Regions from separate parts of the Variovorax sp. PBL-H6 genome, predicted to be linked through region 2. Evidence: riboswitches for the same ligand, from Rfam matches in the RefSeq annotation. Region 2 holds a riboswitch; the other holds the start of a gene.
The links. A riboswitch is a leader RNA that binds a small molecule or an ion and turns the genes downstream of it on or off. The one in region 2 is predicted to bind glycine.

Region 1 (4,185 bases), 2.3 Mb from region 2:
AAGCGCCTGGGCCGGCCCGGCGATGTCGCGGGCATGGCCGCCTTCCTGGCCTCTGCGGACGCCGACTACATCACGGGCACGACGAGCGTGGTGGATGGCGGCTTGCTCTGGAACTATGCCGAGCAGTGACTACGAGGTGCTCGGCACACAAGGTGACGCGCAGCGTTCGAGAAAGGCAGCGCAGGCGCCCGCGCCCGACACGCTCACGCCGGCAGATCGCTACCAGGAGCTGTTCACCGCGGTCCAGCAGTCGAGCATCTTCTCCGACAGCAAGACCTTCGTGGACTGCGCCCCGCGCGGCGAACCGGCAGCCATCCTCGCGGCCTACCGCGCCAGATTCCGAGAGCCGGGTTTCGACCTCGCGGAATTCGTGCACGCGAACTTCAGGCCCACGCATCCTCCAACCGGCGAGTACGTCTCGGTTCCGGGTCAACCCATCGGCGAGCACATCGGGAGCCTCTGGAAAGTCCTGACTCGGCATCCCCGCGTGCATCCGCCGCATGCCTCGCTGCTGCAGCTGCCGCATCCCTACGTGGTGCCGGGCGGGCGCTTCGGCGAGCTCTACTACTGGGACTCGTACTTCACGATGCTGGGACTCGCCGGCGCTGGTCACTCGCAGATGGTGGGCGACATGGTCCACAACTTCGCCTACCTGGTCGACACCTACGGGCACATTCCGAATGGGACGCGAACGTACTACCTGAGCCGCTCGCAGCCGCCGGTGTTTGCGCTGATGGTCGAGCTCGCGCAGCGGTACGGTGCCGCGGAAGAGACGAAGTTCCTGCCGCAGCTGCGCCAGGAGCATGCCTACTGGATGGCAGGATGCGAGGGGCTCGCACCCGGCCAGGCGGGGCGCCGCGTCGTGCGCCTGCGCGACGGCAAGCTGCTCAATCGCTACTGGGACGACCGGGACACGCCCCGCGAGGAGTCGTGGCTCGAGGATGTGGCAACGGTGAGGGCATGCCGGCGCGAGCCCGCCGAGGTCTACCGCCATCTGCGAGCTGCGTGCGAATCGGGCTGGGACTTCAGCACGCGCTGGTTGCGCGAAGCGCCGCCACGTGGCCGCGGCCCGGTGCCGTTGCACGCGCGCGCCGCCACGGCACCCTCGCTGACGAGCATCTGCACCACGGACATACTGCCGGTCGACCTCAACGCGTTCCTCTACAAGCTGGAGGCGAAGATCGCGGAACTTGCGAAGCGTACCGGCGATGCGGCGAGCGCCCGCGAGTTTGCGGATCGCGCCCGTGAACGTCGGACCGCGGTCATCGAACTTTGCTGGGACTCCGGGCAAGCAGCCTTCTTCGACTACGACTGGCGCAGCGACGCGCGGCGGAACTGCCTGACGGCCGCATCCGTCGTCCCTCTTTTCGTGGGACTCGCCGATCCGGCGCAGGCACGAGCGCTGGCCGGGACCGTGTCGGCAAGGATGCTCGCCCCGGGCGGACTGTCGACCACGGAGTACTGGAGTGACCAGCAATGGGACCGGCCCAATGGTTGGGCGCCGCTGCAGTGGATGGGGATTTGGGGATTCGCCGCCTACGGATGCCGGTCGCTCTCGAGCACGATCGCGAGCCGTTGGCTCGCCACCGTCGCGGCGGTGTACGAACGCGAGGGCAAGCTGGTCGAAAAGTATGCGCTGCGCTCGGTAAAGGAAGAGCGATCCGCGGGCGGCGGCGGCGGGGAGTATCCGTTGCAGGACGGGTTCGGGTGGACGAACGGCGTCACGAGCGCGCTGTTGCAGAAACGGCCGAGACACAGTGCCGGGCGCTGCGTCTCGCATGATCCGTCGCCGCGGCACCTGTGAGCGGTTGTCGGCGCCGGCGTGGCGGCTGCGTCCTCGACATTCAACAGCGACTCGACTAGACTCGCAGCCGCAGGAGAGCGGACCGACTTGAGAAGACGGTCCCACCGAAGGCGCAAACTCCCATGAACGCTCAGGTCGGCTCACGCAACGAGCCTGTACTGCACCAAGTGTCAAAGCCGTCTGGAGAGCCATCACGCACGTGATGCACCGAAGGAGCAAACCCGCCGCGGGCGCCGCGGGTGAAACTCTCAGGTACCGAGGACAGGGGGAGCGGCAACTCGGATTCACAGTCCGGTTGCTCCCGTTTTTCAAAGAGCTTCCGTTTCCGTGCGTTCGAGCGCTGCAACCTTCAAAGGGTTTGATATGCGCGTGATCGTTCTCGGCGCCGGCCTGCTCGGCGTCACCTCGGCTTACTACCTTCAGCAACTCGGCCACGAAGTGACGGTCATCGACCGCCAGGCCACGCCGGCCGCCGAAACCAGCTTCGCCAATGGCGGGCAGATCTCGGTGAGCCACGCCGAACCCTGGGCTAACCCGAGTGCGCCCATCAAGGTACTGCAATGGCTCGGCAAGGAAGATGCGCCGCTGCTGTTTCGCATTCGCGCGGATATGCGTCAATGGCTCTGGGGCCTGCAATTCCTGCGGGAATGCTCGCCCGCGCGCACGCGCCACAACATCGAGCAGATCGTGCGCCTGGGGACCTACAGCCGCGAGACGCTGCAGCAATTGCGCGCCGACACCGGTCTTGCCTACGAGCAACGCACGCAGGGCATCCTGCACTTCTACACCACGCAGAAGGAGTTCGACGGTGCGTTGAAGCCGGCGCAGCAAATGCGCGCACTGGGCTGTGAGCGCGAGGTAATTTCGGCCGAGGAGGCGGTGAAGATCGAGCCCGCCCTGGCGCACATCCGACCGCAGCTGGCCGGCGCCACCTACACGGCCGAAGACGAGTCGGGCGACGCCAATCGCTTCGCGCGCGAACTGGTCAACATCTGCGCAGCAGCGGGCGTCAAGTTCCTGATGAGCCACACGATCACCGCGATTCGCGAGGCTGGCGGTCAGGTCGATCACGTCGAAGCGACCGACCACGAAGGTCGCTTCCAACGCATCCGCGGCGATGCCTTCGTGCTCGCCATGGGTTCGCTCAGCCCGCTCTACGCGGCACCGCTGGGCATCCGGCTGCCGATCTATCCGGCGAAAGGCTATTCGGTCACCCTGCCGGTCAAGGATGCGTCCAAGGCTTACCAGGTGTCGTTGACGGACGATGAATTCAAGCTCGTGTTTTCTCGCTACACGTCGGCCGCCGGCGACCGGCTGCGCGTCGCGGGCACGGCCGAACTCAACGGCTACGACCGCGACCTGAACCGCGTTCGCTGCGAGGCGATCGTGCGGCGCGTCGAAGAACTGTTCCCCGGCGCCGGAGACAGCACGCAGGCGCAATTCTGGACAGGTCTTCGGCCAGCGACACCCAGCAATGTCCCCTTGATCGGCGCGACGAAGATGCCCAACCTCTTCCTCAATACGGGCCATGGCACGCTCGGCTGGACGCATTCATGCGGCTCGGGCAAGTCGATCGCGCGCATCGTGAGCGGGCTTGCGCCCGAGGTGGACTTCGCGTTCACCGGGGGCTTGTCGAGGCGACCGGCAATCCAGTTGGCGCAGGCCTAGGAAAAAGAGCGGGGCCACGCCCCGCCCGCACGTCCTGTTGCGAGCAGGGGGCCGCCTCGCGTTACTCGATCGCCTTGCCCATGTCCTCGACCACCTTCTTGGCGTCGCCGAAGACCATCATGGTCTTGTCCATGTAGAACAGCTCGTTGTCCAGCCCGGCATAACCCGCGGCCATCGAGCGCTTGTTCACGATCACCGTCTTGGCCTTGTACGCCTCCAGGATCGGCATGCCGTAGATCGGCGTGCCCTTGGTGAGCGCAGCAGGGTTCACCACGTCGTTGGCCCCCAGGATGATCGCCACGTCGGCCTGCGCGAACTCGCCGTTGATGTCCTCCATCTCGAACACCTGGTCGTAGGGCACCTCGGCCTCGGCCAGCAGCACGTTCATGTGCCCCGGCATGCGCCCGGCCACCGGGTGGATCGCGTACTTCACCGTCACGCCCTTCTCGGTGAGCTTTTGCGCCAGCTCGTTGACCGCGTGCTGCGCACGCGCCACCGCCAGGCCGTAGCCCGGCACGATGATCACCGTCTCGGCGTTGGAGAGCATGTAGGCCGCATCGTCCGCACTGCCGCTCTTGACCGGGCGCTGCTCCTTGGCTGCGCCGGTGGCAGCCGTCGCCTCGCCGCCGAAGCCGCCCAGGATCACGTTGAAGAACGAGCGGTTCATCGCCTTGCACATGATGTAGCTCAGGATCGCGCCGGAGCTGCCCACC
Region 2 (4,185 bases):
GGTGCCATCCTGATCCCGGCGCTGATCAAGCACGGCTACCCCACCAGCTACGCGGCGGCGCTGCAGGCCACGAGCGCGGAGCTGGGCGTGATCATCCCGCCCTCGATCCCGCTGATCCTCTACGGCGTGAGCGCCGAGGTGTCGATCGGCGAACTGTTCATCGCCGGCTTCGGCCCGGGCATCCTGATCAGCCTGGCGCTGATGGGCTTCGTCTACATCTACTGCAAGGTCAAGGGCCTCGGCAAGAACGACGGCGATGGCCGCCTGGGCGTGGGCATTGCCACCTGGCGCGCGGGCTGGGCGCTGCTGATGCCGGTGATCATCCTCGGCGGCATCTACGGCGGCATCTTCACCCCCACCGAGGCTTCGGCCGTGGCCGTGCTCTACGCGCTCGTCGTCGGCCTGCTGATCTACCGCGAGATCAAGCCGCAGCAGCTCTATGCGGTGCTGCGCAAGTCGGTGATCTCGTCGTCGGTGATCATGTTCATCATCGCCAACGCGGGCCTGTTCGCCTTCCTGATCACGCGCGCCGGCGTGCCCGAGGCCATCGGCCACTGGCTCGAGGCCGTGCTGAAGTCGCCGGCCATGTTCCTGCTCGGGGTCAACGCGGCACTCTTCATCATCGGCATGTTCATCGAGACCAGCGCGGCCATCATCGTGCTGGCGCCGATCCTCGCGCCGGTTGCGCAGCACTTCGGCATCGACCCGGTGCACTTCGGGCTCGTGATGGTGGTCAACCTGGCCCTGGGCATGATCACGCCGCCGTTCGGCGTCAACCTGTTCGCGGCCTGCACCGTGGCGCGCATTTCGCTGGACCGCATGGTCGCGCACCTGATCCCCTTTGTGCTGGTGATCCTGGCCTGCCTGATGGTCATCACCTACGTGCCGGGCATTTCTCTCGGGCTGCGCGATCTTGTCTATGCGAAGTAGTTCAGACCCGGCGGCGGCCTGAGCCGAGGCTCGATCAGGGTGCATCCGGTGGCACTGCGAGGAGGAGGCCGTGCAACGAGAACAAGGGGTTACAGGGCGGTCGGCGACACGGCGTCTTCGCTGACAAGGGAGACCCCTCGTTCATGAATAGGCTTGGGAATTCGAGCCGCTCCCGCAGACAGCATCGCCGCTCTCTGCATCGAGGGGTAATATTTGCGAAGCTCGCGACGGCGAGCGACGCATGGGCGAAGCCCGCCCGCACCTGATTTCTTCTCTCCCCTGCACGCATGACAAGCTACGGTTTCGTTCATTTGGAATTCGGCGACCAGCACCGCGACCGTTCGCTCCAGGTCCTGGAAAAGCTGCGAACCCGCCTGGCCCAGGACGGCGACCGTTTCTCGAGTGTGATCGTCGACAACGCCCGCGCGAGGCCCGCCGAAAGCGCAACCGGCATGGCTTCCGAGCAGGGCCTGGTGGTGCCCGGCGACAACAGCAACCGCGAGTTCTCCGGCTGGGACAGCGGCATCGAGACCCTGCTCTCGCGCGGCGAGCAGCCTGACGTGTGGCTCTTCTCGAACGACACCGTCGCGCTCAACCACGCCTGGAGCGAGCGCCGGCTCGAGCGCTTCGGCGGCGAGATCCGAAAGCTCGCACTGCACCCGGCCCCGTGGCTGTTCGGCGAGATCAACGATTTCCCTCGCTCGACGATGACCCCCATGGGACCGCTGCTCGAATGGGTGTCGACCTACTGCTTTGCAATGAACGACACGCTGCGCCACCGGCTGGGCACGCTTTCGCCCGGCAACGCACTGCTCGATTCGCTGGTCAACGAGCGCTTCGAGCCCGAGCGGGGCGTATTCCGCGACCATGTGGGCGAGCCCTATGTCGATTTCGTGTCCGCCTGGCTCATCAGCGACGAGGGCCAGGGCGTGCAGAAGAAGCGCGGTTTCAAATGGGACCACGAATGGCACAAGGCCAGTCCGCTCGGCCCGGACAATTTCGAGGACCTGCGCATGAAGGCGCGCTGCTGCCTGTCGGAGCACATGCTGAGCCTGCGCGCGCGGCAGCTCGGCGCCGACATCCGGTCACCGTATGACGCCCGCAATGCACGCGAGCACATCCGGCGCTCCCTGCAGTTCCTTTCGGACAAGCTATGGGAGAAATTCCTGCTGCGCCGGCTGCGGCTGGAGCGGTCCTAAGCCCTGTTTCCCTTACACTCGGCCGGTCAGGAGAGAGCCTCGCAGCGCGGGGCCGCCGAAGGCGCAGGGCCCATCGAACAAGGGGCCCGAACGCTCAGGCAAAAGGACTGACGAGGCGCCCGGGTATCGGGCGTTTCCTTGCTGGAGAGAGGCGACGCTTTGCCTTGAAGCGAAGGTTGCCCACCGAAGGAGCAAACCCCGATCGTGGGGCGAATCTCTCAGGTAAAGCGGACAGCAGGGGTGGCCCATGGCCTGACCGCCATGGATCCGGACTGCCCCCCTGATGGAGAGTGCCTTGGCCTCCGCTTCCGACAATCTGCAAAAGACCCCCCTGTACGACCTTCACGTCGAGCTCGGCGCCCGCATGGTGCCCTTCGCCGGTTATTCGATGCCGGTGCAGTACCCCGCCGGCCTCATGGCCGAGCACAAGCACACGCGCACCGCGGCCGGCCTGTTCGACATCTCGCACATGGGCCAGCTGCGGCTGGTCGGGCCCGAGGCCGCTGCAGCCTTCGAGACCCTCATGCCCGTCGACGTGATCGGCCTGGCACCCGGCAAGCAACGCTACGGCCTGCTCCTGAACGACGAGGGGGGCATCCTCGACGACCTGATGTTCTTCAACGAAGGTCACGACTCGATCTTCGTGATCGTCAATGGCGCCTGCAAGGCCGGCGACATCGCGCACATCCAGGCAAGGATCGGCCAGCGCTGCCAGGTGCGGCCGCTACCCGATCACGCGTTGCTCGCGCTGCAGGGGCCGCAGGCCGCCGCGGTGTTGGCACGCCTGTCGCCCGGCATCGAGCGCTTCGTCTTCATGACGGGTGGCGCGGTGCAGATCGGCGGCATCGCGGCCTTTGCCACCCGCAGCGGCTACACCGGCGAGGACGGCTTCGAGATCTCTGTTGCCGGCCGCGATGCGGAAGCCCTGGCTCGGCTCCTGCTGGCGCAGCCGGAGGTGCAGCCCATCGGCCTGGGCGCACGCAACTCGCTGCGGCTGGAAGCCGGCCTGTGCCTCTACGGCAACGACATCGACGACACAACCACCCCCGTCGAGGCCTCGCTCAACTGGGCGATCCAGAAGGTGCGGCGCAGCGGCGGCGCGCGCGAAGGCGGCTTTCCGGGCGCCGCCAGGGTGCTGTCGCAGCTCACGGCCGACGCCGGCAGCGCCGGGCATGTCGACCACGAGACACTCAAGCGCAAGCGCGTCGGCCTCGTGGCGCTGGAGCGCGTACCGGTGCGCGACGGCACGGCGCTGCAGTCCTTCGAAGGCGTCGACATCGGGCGGGTCACGAGCGGACTGCTCGGCCCCACGGTGGACCGGCCGGTCGCGATGGGCTATGTTGCCCTTGCCTACGCAGAGCCCGGCACCCGCCTGCAGGCCATTGTGCGCGGCAAGCCGGTGCCGATGGAGGTCACTACCCTGCCTTTCGTACCCGCCCGCTACTACCGCGGCTGAAGACCTGCCGCTCGACCTCGTATTTCCATTTCTTTCCCAGGAGCCATTCCATGACCATCAAGTACACCAAGGACCACGAGTGGGTGAACGCCGAGGGCGGGGCCGCCACGGTCGGCATCACGCTGCATGCACAGGATGCGCTGGGCGACGTGGTCTTCGTCGACCTGCCGCAGGTCGGCCAAGGCTATGCCCAGGGCGAGGTCGCCGGCGTCGTCGAGTCGGTCAAGGCCGCGGCCGACGTGTTCATGCCTGTCTCGGGCGAGATCACCGAGGTCAACGAGGCGCTGCGCGCCGATCCTTCGCTGGCCAACAGCGCGCCCGAAGGCGAAGGCTGGTTCTTCAAGATGAAGATCACCGAGCCCGCACAGGTCGACGCCCTGCTCGACAAGACCGCCTACGACAAGTTCGCCGACGAGGCCTGAAGCGGACTGCCAAGGTTTCCTGATCCTGCCACCCTGTTCACCAACCATGCCGAAGTCCACCCTGCCTTCTCCGCCCACCCTCGCCGATCTCGAGAACGCGGGCGAATTCATCGCCCGCCACATCGGCATCGAGGCCGAGGACGAGGTGCGCATGCTCGCTGTCGTCGGCTCGAACACG

Region 1: another riboswitch for glycine. It lies ahead of G3W89_RS02510 (D-amino acid dehydrogenase); the one in region 2 lies ahead of gcvT (glycine cleavage system aminomethyltransferase GcvT).

The regions. Positions count from the first base shown of each region.
Region 1 is NZ_LR594659.1:504,456-508,640, reverse strand. Features, by position in the region: gene G3W89_RS02520 (SDR family NAD(P)-dependent oxidoreductase) at 1-129, shown strand, start outside; gene treF (alpha,alpha-trehalase TreF) at 116-1,804, shown strand; glycine riboswitch at 1,975-2,079, shown strand; gene G3W89_RS02510 (D-amino acid dehydrogenase) at 2,168-3,472, shown strand; gene G3W89_RS02505 (NAD(P)(+) transhydrogenase (Re/Si-specific) subunit beta) at 3,534-4,185, opposite strand, start outside.
Region 2 is NZ_LR594659.1:2,802,632-2,806,816, reverse strand. Features, by position in the region: gene G3W89_RS13250 (TRAP transporter large permease) at 1-930, shown strand, start outside; gene G3W89_RS13245 (hypothetical protein) at 1,218-2,129, shown strand; glycine riboswitch at 2,147-2,249, shown strand; glycine riboswitch at 2,261-2,374, shown strand; gene gcvT (glycine cleavage system aminomethyltransferase GcvT) at 2,413-3,585, shown strand; gene gcvH (glycine cleavage system protein GcvH) at 3,636-4,007, shown strand; gene gcvP (aminomethyl-transferring glycine dehydrogenase) at 4,054-4,185, shown strand, end outside.